Linked DNA regions of Dyadobacter pollutisoli. The protein of the gene in region 1 interacts with the protein of each later gene in a pairwise test. Links are inferred from orthologs where the notes say so. Each region holds a gene or a part of one and is shown on either strand. Other genes may lie near its edges.

Region 1 (4,092 bases):
TAGTTGTAGAGGTAGAACAGGAGAAACCGCTCGCGCGCTGGATTAACACGTCGGAAAATGGGGAATTGCGGAATACGTCGGGATACTATATTAACGATGAGGGCGTTTTTTTTTCCGCTGTCAGAGAGTTATTCAGCCAGAACATTATTGGTTTCAGGATCCTATTTCAATGATCCTAAAAGATTGCAGACTGTAAAAGGGGCTTCTTTTATGGAATTGCTGCGTTTTTTAAACACAGATCCATTTTGGAAAGCACAAATTGCCCAGCTTCATGCTGACAGGTACGGGGAGATTTCCTTAATGACAGTTTTGGGTGACCAAAGAATAGAATTTGGTTTGGCAGAAGATTATCAGGCCAAATTCAAAAAGCTCAGAACGTTTTATGAAAAGGTACTAAGTCAGGACTGGAGCAGATATAAGAAGATTAGTATTAAGTTTCAGAATCAAATAGTTTGTGAATAATAATTCACCATCAGCATGGCACACGACAAAATTGTAGTAGGAGTAGATATAGGAAGCACGAAGATAACCGTGATTGCCGCGCAGGGGGCCGCATCCGGAGCCCGTCAAAATAACATCGAAATTTTAGGATTTAGTGAAGTTCCTGTACCAGCAGGAGCAGTAGTAAACGGATCAGTAGAAAATATAAAACAAGTTGGTAGTGCCATTCGGGAAGCACTTGCGGAAGCATCGTCCCGTTCCGATCTTGACATTGGTATTATAAATGTAAGCTTTGGGGGAACGCATGTGAAAATAAGCGCCCAGAGCGATGGTGTGATCAGACCTTCGGCTTCATCCGGAGAAGAGGTTACTCAAAGAGATGTGGATCAGCTGGTGGATGATATGTATCGGGCCAAAATCGAGCCTAACTACGATGTGTTGCATGTGCTGCCGATGGAATTTGTAGTTGACAATTCAATGGGCGTGAAGGAGCCGGTGGGTAGGACGGGAATTAAGCTCGGAGGGAATTTCCTGATCATTTCGGCGAATAACCAATCTATCCTGCGCACAAAGAAGAGCCTTGCAGATGCAGACCAGAATCTGAGGTGTGATAAAATGGTATTTGGACCGCTGGCGACGAGCTTGGCGGTTTTGACAGATAATGAGATCAAAGCCGGAATTGCTTTGGTAGATATTGGTGACCATACTACGGACCTGATCATTTACCAGGACCGCATTATCCGTCACATTGCTTCTTTCCCGATCGGAGGCCGTCACATTACCAGTGATCTTGCCATTGGTTGCGGCATTCAGTTTGAAAATGCGGAACAACTTAAAAAGGAATATGGTGTAGCTGTTTCTGCGGACATTCCTCTTAACATTGAAATCCTTGTCAATTTCCTTGCAGGAAGAGCTCCGAAACAGGTTTTGAAAAAGAATGTTGCGCTGATTATTGAGGAAAGACTGAAAGAGATCGCGGCCATGGTGTATGCGGAAATCATCAAATCAGGCTACCTGGATAAACTGATCGGTGGTATCGTACTGACGGGCGGATCTGCAAACATTGATGACATTGAAGTCCTTTTTGAAAGGGTTACCGATATGTCGGTGCGGGTAGGGTATCCCGAAAACCTGGAACGCACAGCGAAAGCGGATGCAGTGAGCAATTCATCATTCAGTACTGCCATAGGGCTTGCCTGGGCTGGTCTGAAATCCATTGATCCAAGGGTAAAATCGGTGTGTAAGCCTGCGACTGCATTCAACACCGGTGCAGGGATTGTACAGAAAGAGAAGCCAAAAGAAGTGAAAGAACCGGTGAAGAAAAACGGTACTTTTTGGGATAATATTAACAGCATTATTGGGAAAAAAGATGATAGTCTGGACGACTATTGATCATAAACGAAGTTACACACTCAATCAACCCCGGAAGATATGAATACAAGCTTGTTGCACTCGTTAGACCAGGACTATATAGTGAACGAAATCATAAAGGACCAACCCAATGGCGAAAACCGCAGCGAACCAGCTATCATTAAGGTGATCGGGGTTGGTGGTGGTGGTAGCAATGCGGTCAACTACATGTTTGAGAAAAAAATCAAAGATGTAGAATTTGCTGTTTGTAACACTGACAGACAGGCGCTTGCCAATAGCCCTGTGCCCGTTAAAATCCAGCTTGGAGCGACTTTAACGCAAGGACTTGGAGCAGGTACGGACGCTACAAAAGGTAAGGAAGCTGCTCTGGAAACCATTGAAGAAATTAAAGGCTTGTTGGGCGGCTCTACTCAAATGGTGTTTATCACCGCGGGTATGGGTGGTGGAACGGGTACCGGTGCTGCTCCCGTGATCGCGCAACTTGCGAAGGAAATGGGTAAGCTTACGGTGGCAGTCGTGACCGCTCCTTATACCTGGGAAGGACTTGATAAAAAGGAACAGGCACTGGAAGGTATCGAACAACTGAAAGAGTACAGCGATACGGTTCTGGTAGTGCTTAATGATAAGCTGGAAGAGCTTTATGAGGATATGACGCTCACGCAGGCATTTGCCGAGGCGGACGGAATCCTTTTGAATGCCGTGAAAAGTATTTCCGAGATCATTACGACAAACGGTAACATCAATACGGATTTCAAGGACGTTGAAAAAGTACTCAAAAACGCCGGACAATCGGTAATGGGAACTTCCGAAGCTACCGGCGCTGATCGTGCACAGCTTGCTATTAAAGAAGCATTGGATTCTCCGCTTTTGAACGATCGTGATATCCGGGGTGCGAAACGTATTCTCGTGACTTTGGCGACCAGCAAGAAGAAGGAAGCGACTATGAAAGAGCAGCGCGACATCTGGCGCTATGTACTTTCACAGGTTGGCGGTGAGGCAAGGATGTTCAAACTGGGTACCATTACCGATGATTCTCTTGGTGATAAGCTACGGGTTACCATCGTTGCGGCAGGTTTCGACAGCATTGAATCGCCAATTCCAGGTATTGAGTTGAAAACAACCTTAAAAGGAAAACAGGAAGAGCCTGTTGTGGTGGTGTATGAAGAGAAAGTACAAGAAGTATTTGAAGAAGATCCCAAACTTGTACTGACTGGCGAACTCGAAGAAAACACGCCCACCGGAGCAATCGATCTGGTTATAGAAAAAGACATTGTTTCACCAGGCTTCCAATCGTTGCAAGGTTCGATCACCGACATGGTGGAAAGTAGCGACTGGTCTAATGAGGAAACAGAAAAGCTTGAACTCATGGTCCAGTCATTTAAAGACGGGCTTGTAAAATATGCCGATCTCGAAGGTCCGGCGTTCCGTCGCAACAGGGTAGAGCTCTGGAAAAGACCAGGAATTCCGGCCAGCGAAATGGAACAACATTGGTTGAAATGAAAAGAAAGAGGAGCAAGCCGCTCCTCTTTTTTGGTTAAAAGTGAATAATCTGCCCGGCCTGAATCTCCAATAGTTCTTTGTATAAAGCATTGGAAATCACTTTGTCATTATAATGGGATTTGATCTGTGCCAACTTTACCCTAAGTGCCAATGTATTCATTCCCAGGTAACTGAATACATCATTTAAATGACTTAATGCAATGGCGGCACCCTGCATATTGGAGGATAGTCCGACCAGGGCCGCTTTTTTATTAGCGAAACTGTTGGGATAAGGCAGGCCGTCGATAAATGCTTTCAATACACCCGGATAAGAACCATTGTATTCCGGAACTACAAAAACGAATTTGTCTGTTTTTTCAAGCAATGATTTCAGATCATTAAAAGCTTCATTTTTGCCGCTGTTCTCATACAAGGCGGAAACCGTGAAATCATGCGGCAGATTAACCAGGTCCAGAATAATGCTGGATGCATTCAACTGAGCTAGTATATCCTGATAGTATTCGGCAATTTTCCGTGACATTGAATTGGGCCTGTTGGTTCCAACTATTATCACGATCGGAGAAGATGTTGTTGTCATTTGTGAGCAATCAATGAGTCCCGGATTGTCAATTGTACCGGTTCGGTATTAAGCTGTTTATGTAACAAATTATGATCAGAATTGTTCATGCAAAGGGACGAGGCGCAGCCAAAACTAGTGATCAATAAAATACGATACCAGGCCTGATTTCAGGATAGATAACAATTATTGTTATATTTGAGCCCAATATTCATCATGAAAAT
Region 2 (5,447 bases), 1.6 Mb from region 1 along the record:
TTCATTCCGCCCAGCGATAAGTTGAACATTGCGGCGGTGGGCTGTGGCGGAAAGGCTGACGTGAACATTCGGCTGGCCTATAATAACGGTGCCGAGAACTTTGTCGCGTTGTGCGATGTAGACGACCGGCAGTCGGAAAAATATAGAAAGCAGTTTCCTAATGCGCCCTATTATAAGGATTACAGAAAAATGCTTGAAAAGGAGGCTAAGAACATCGACGCCGTCATTGTTACCACTCCCGACCACATGCATTTTCCTGTGGCTATGGCCGCCATTGAATTGGGAAAGCACGTATATGTTGAAAAACCGCTGACCAAGGACATTTGGGAAGCGAGAAATTTGACACTAGCTGCTAAAAAGTACAAGGTTGTTACTCAAATGGGAAACCAGGGTAGTAGTAGCGACGGCACGAGACAAACCGAGGCATTGGTGCAGTCGGGTGTGCTGGGGGATGTACATACTATAGAGGTATGGACGGACCGCCCGGTTTGGCCGCAAGGCGTGAAATCGCCCAGAGACAAAGGAGAGTCGCAGCCGGTTCCGGCAGGTGTTGATTGGGACCTGTGGCTGGGTACAGCTCCCAAACGTGATTATCATGAAGCTTATATGCCTTTCAGATGGCGCGGATACTGGGATTTCGGGACAGGGGCGCTGGGGGATATGGGCTGCCACTTTATAGATGTTCCCTTCCGGGCAATGAAACTTGGATACCCTACTTCGGTTGAATGTAGCGTAGGGTCAGTTTACTCCGACTTTTTCCAACAGGCGTTTTTCGACGATGTGTGCCCGCCTTCTGCCAACATACATTTGAAATTCGCTTCCAAAACGCCCGGTAAGGAGATAAGCTTTAACTGGTACGACGGAGGCATGCGACCGCAACTTCCTGATGGCTGTGATTATAAAAGGGTTTTTGGCAGCGTCGACGGCGGTATGCTTTTCATTGGTACCAAAGGCATATTAAGCGCTGAAATGTTTGGAGAGAACCCCAAATTATGGCCGGAGAAGAAATTTGAAACAGTAAGAATAGCTACAAAGCCCCGCGCATTGGTACCGGGAAGTTGGGAAGGCCATCAGCAGCAATTTGTTCAGGCTTGCAAAAAAGGATATGGCACCTACACAAGCTCGTCTTTTGAAGAGTCGGGACCATTGACAGAAATCGTACTGATGGGGAACCTGGCGGTAAGATCCTACTTATATCGGGAAAGCAAAGCCGATGGAAAAGGAGTGAATTTCCCCGGAAGGCAAAAACTGATCTGGGACGGCGCTAATATGAAGATTACTAATTTTGATATCGCCAATCAGTTTGTCAAAAGAGAGTACCGGACTGGCTGGTAACACTTCGACTGCGCTCAGTGTGACAAGACCGATGATCTGTCACACTGAGCGTTGTCCTGTTGAACGGAGCCGAAACACTATAACTCCAATTCTCGCAAGTACATTTGGACGGTATTCTCCAAGCCAATGTATAGCGCGTCGGAAATCAATGCGTGCCCAATGGAAACTTCGTCCATCCAGGGAATGCTTTGTTTTAAAAAATGAAGATTGTCCAGACTTAAATCATGGCCGGCATTTAACCCAAGCCCAACTTCCCGCGCCTTCTCTGCTGCGCGGATAAATGGCAAGACAGCTTTTTGTCTATTTTCAAAGTAGCCTGCCGCGTAAGGTTCGGTATAGAGTTCCACACGGTCGGCGCCGCATATTTTTGCTCCTTCCACCATATTTTCATCGGGATCTACAAAGACCGAAACCCTGATACCGGCTGATTTGAATATTTGTACCAGATCAATCAGCTCGCTCCTGTTTTTGACCGTGTCCCAGCCTGCATTGGAAGTAATGGCATGCAATGCGTCGGGTACCAACGTCACCTGGTCCGGTTTGTTTGCCAAAACGAGTTCCACAAACTTTTTTTCGGACGGATTACCTTCAATGTTGAACTCGGTAGTCACGACTTCTTTTAGATCAAACACGTCCTGGTAGCGGATATGCCGCTCGTCGGGGCGCGGATGGACGGTAATACCCTGCGCTCCAAACCGCTCACAATCCAGCGCTACTTTCAAAACATTGGGATTGTCACCTCCGCGTGAGTTCCTGAGCGTGGCGATTTTGTTGATGTTAACGCTTAGACGGGTCATTTTTTAATTTTGAATGAGTGAATGAGTGAATGATAGGGTCGACGGCGCGATGAAAGTGTGGGTGAATAGCGGTTTTGTCAATTAGAGAATGACCGAATGACTGACAATTTCTACGGATTCCTTTAACTTTGAACCCTCAATGGCAAATTTAGCATTCACACATTAATATTCACTCATTCACTAATTCAAAATTCACTCATTAAACATATGTCACTTAAAAGTCAGGTTGAATCAGGCATTAAAGATGCCATGCGGGCCAAAGATCAGGATACATTACGTGCATTGCGCGCTATTAAGTCACTTATACTGCTGGACGAAACAAAGGGCGGCGGAACAGGCGAATTGACTGCGGATGACGAACTTAAACTGTTGACCAAAGCGGCCAAGCAACGCAGAGAGTCGGCTGATATTTACAAGGCGCAGGGCCGTCCTGACCTCCTTGAAAAAGAAGAAGCTGAACTGGCCGTGATCGAGCAATTCCTTCCGAAACAACTGACCGAAGATGAGGTGAAAGCCAAATTACAGGAAATTATTGCGCGGGTAGGGGCAGCCGGGCCTTCTGATATGGGTAAAGTAATGGGCGTAGCAACGAAAGAACTGGCCGGACAAGCTGACGGCAGAGTAGTGTCTACATTAGTGAAGGGATTATTGGCATGAAGTTACTGGATGTGCTCATCCTCATTCCCCTGCTCTGGGGAGCATTACATGGTTACCGCAAAGGCTTATTGATTGAAATAATTGGTATTGCAGGCCTCGTGGTAGCCATGATATTGGGTTTCAAGTTTCTGGGATTGGGAATGGAAATCTTGACCCCCTATTTCAGTGATGGTACCGCCAGGAAAATCCTTCCTTATATTGGGTTTTCAGCGATATTCTTCCCTACCATTTTTCTGCTGAATCAATTTGGCTACATGATCCGAAGATCGCTGCGCTATTCGATTTTGGGTACATTCGATAGTTTTGCCGGCGCAATGGTCGGTATATTTACCTGGGTTTTCGGGATCAGCGTATTTTTCTGGCTGGTGAATGCGATAGGGGTGAAGATCCCTGCTCACCGGACCGACGATACCTATCTTTACCCATTGGTCGTGCCGGTTGCACCCACGGTAATTACAAAAGCATTGACATTGATGCCCGATGGAACGGACCTGATCAGCGAGTGGAAAAGGGATTATCTGGACAAATGAACTTTCAAAATCCGTGTGCGGTTAAGCTTTCATTGTTGAGTTTCAGTACCTTTGCGAAATAAATCGTCAAGTACCCCGCGTATTTGACATATAGAAGAAAAAATGACCGAAATACAGAATAAGCAGGACATCCGGAAATTAAGCATTGACCAGATCAAAACCTGGATGACTAATCATGGAGAAAAAGCTTTCAGGGCGAAGCAGATTCACGAATGGATCTGGAAGAAATCAGCCCATTCATTTGATGAAATGACCAACCTGTCACTGGCCACCCGCCAGCTGATGAACGATAACTTTCTGATACATTCAATGGGCGTTGCTAAGCAGCAGCAAAGCAACGATGGTACCATTAAATCAGCATTCAAACTTTTTGACGGAAACCTGGTAGAAGGCGTCTTGATACCCGCTACCGACCGGATGACAGCCTGTGTAAGCAGCCAGGTAGGATGTTCGCTAACCTGCAAATTCTGCGCGACGGGGTATATGGACCGCAAGCGTAACCTGGAAGCAGGCGAGATTTACGACCAGGTAGTAGCCATTGCACGCCAGGCGGAAGCTAGTTTTAATGCCCCCCTCACCAACATTGTTTACATGGGAATGGGCGAGCCGTTACTAAACTATGCCAATGTGCTGCAATCCATTGAACACATTACTTCGCCCGAAGGACTGAATATGTCACCCAAGCGTATCACGGTTTCTACCGCCGGTATTGCCAAAATGATCAAAAAACTGGGCGACGACGAGGTTCGTTTCCGTTTGGCGCTTTCTCTGCATGCCGCTAATGATGAAAAAAGGAACCAGATCATGCCCATCAATGAATCCAATTCGCTGGATAACCTGGCTGAGGCGCTGAATTACTTTTACAAAAAGACAGGCAACCGCATTACCTTCGAATACATTGTTTTCAATAATTTCAATGATACCCTGCAGGATGCGAAAGAACTTTGGGAATTCACCAAACGTGTTCCGGCCCGTGTCAACATCATTGAGTACAATCCTATCGCAGAAGCCGACTTTAAAAACACAGAGGCTGACCGTCTTGATAAATTTGCCGCTTATCTGGAAGATAGAGGGGTTTCGGTACATGTACGCCGCAGCCGTGGTAAGGATATTGACGCAGCTTGCGGGCAACTGGCGAACAAAGAAACTGCATAAAAGTCATCACGGCTTAACAATTTGTTAATATTGCAACCATGAAGAATAAGTAGTTTTGCGAAGCTTTTTTAATAAACTTATATACTCCTTTTATGTTTGGTCTTGAAACCGACATTTTTCTCCTCCTCGCTTTCAGTATTTTAGCGGCCTGTGCATTCGAATTTGTAAATGGTTTTCACGATACTGCCAACGCAGTTGCCACAGTAATTTATACCAATTCATTAAAACCGAATGTGGCCGTAATGTGGTCAGGTTTTATGAACTTCTGCGGTGTGTTTCTGGGTGGTATTGCCGTTGCAATGGGTATTGTCAACCTGTTACCCGTCGAATTGCTCATTGATCAGAACGTTTACCATAGTGCGGCTATGGTCTTCTCATTATTATTCAGCGCGATTATCTGGAACCTGGGAACCTGGTATTTTGGACTTCCCAGTTCAAGCTCACATACATTGATCGGCTCCATTTTGGGAGTTGGTCTGGCATTTACATTTATGCCCGAAAATTCCGCCGGAGCGGGGGTTAACTGGTCCAAGGCACAGGAGTTATTCACTTCGCTGCTGACTTCGCCGATCTTCGGTTTCGCACTGGCTATCATCATCATGTTTATCCTTCGCCGGGTGCTCGACAAGCCTTTGCGTGAAGTGGTGTTTAGCGAACCCAAAAAAAACCAGGCACCACCTATCTGGATCAGGGCTATCCTGATCACTACTTGTACATTGGTAAGTTTCTTCCACGGATCTAACGACGGTCAAAAAGGAGTGGGGCTTGTCATGCTCATTCTGATCGGTATTGTCCCTGCACATTTTGCACTGGATAACAGCATCAATCCAGTGGACATGAAAGCAGACCTGATTGGCATTGAAACAGCTGTTAACAGCATTGATTCCAGCCGACTATCAGTTTCGGACAGACAACATTTGTTTACAATCAGAAAAGAGGCCGAAACCTTGAATGCACAGATCAGCAAACCTTT

The links.
Region 2: the proteins of ftsZ (region 1) and rlmN interact in binary tests that used the Escherichia coli proteins (3 or more experiments, as listed by UniProt). The link is inferred for Dyadobacter pollutisoli from one-to-one orthologs.

The regions. Positions count from the first base shown.
Region 1 is NZ_CP112998.1:5,705,011-5,709,102, reverse strand. The notes cover bases 1,161-4,092. They hold ftsZ (cell division protein FtsZ), read left to right. Parts: upstream 1,161-1,872; coding sequence 1,873-3,312; downstream 3,313-4,092. Other genes in these bases: ON006_RS23330 (NADPH-dependent FMN reductase), read right to left, coding at 3,347-3,889; ftsA (cell division protein FtsA), read left to right, coding at 1,161-1,833. In the rest of the region: ON006_RS23350 (cell division protein FtsQ/DivIB), read left to right, coding at 1-173; ON006_RS32485 (hypothetical protein), read left to right, coding at 58-462; more of ftsA, read left to right, coding at 478-1,160. UniProt on the Escherichia coli protein: Essential cell division protein that forms a contractile ring structure (Z ring) at the future cell division site. The regulation of the ring assembly controls the timing and the location of cell division.
Region 2 is NZ_CP112998.1:7,345,843-7,351,289, forward strand. The notes cover bases 2,669-5,447. They hold rlmN (dual-specificity RNA methyltransferase RlmN), read left to right. Parts: upstream 2,669-3,421; coding sequence 3,422-4,474; downstream 4,475-5,447. Other genes in these bases: ON006_RS30535 (GatB/YqeY domain-containing protein), read left to right, coding at 2,669-2,789; ON006_RS30540 (CvpA family protein), read left to right, coding at 2,786-3,319; ON006_RS30550 (inorganic phosphate transporter), read left to right, coding at 4,567-5,447. Outside these bases: ON006_RS30525 (Gfo/Idh/MocA family protein), read left to right, coding at 1-1,335; ON006_RS30530 (pyridoxine 5'-phosphate synthase), read right to left, coding at 1,413-2,132; more of ON006_RS30535, read left to right, coding at 2,340-2,668.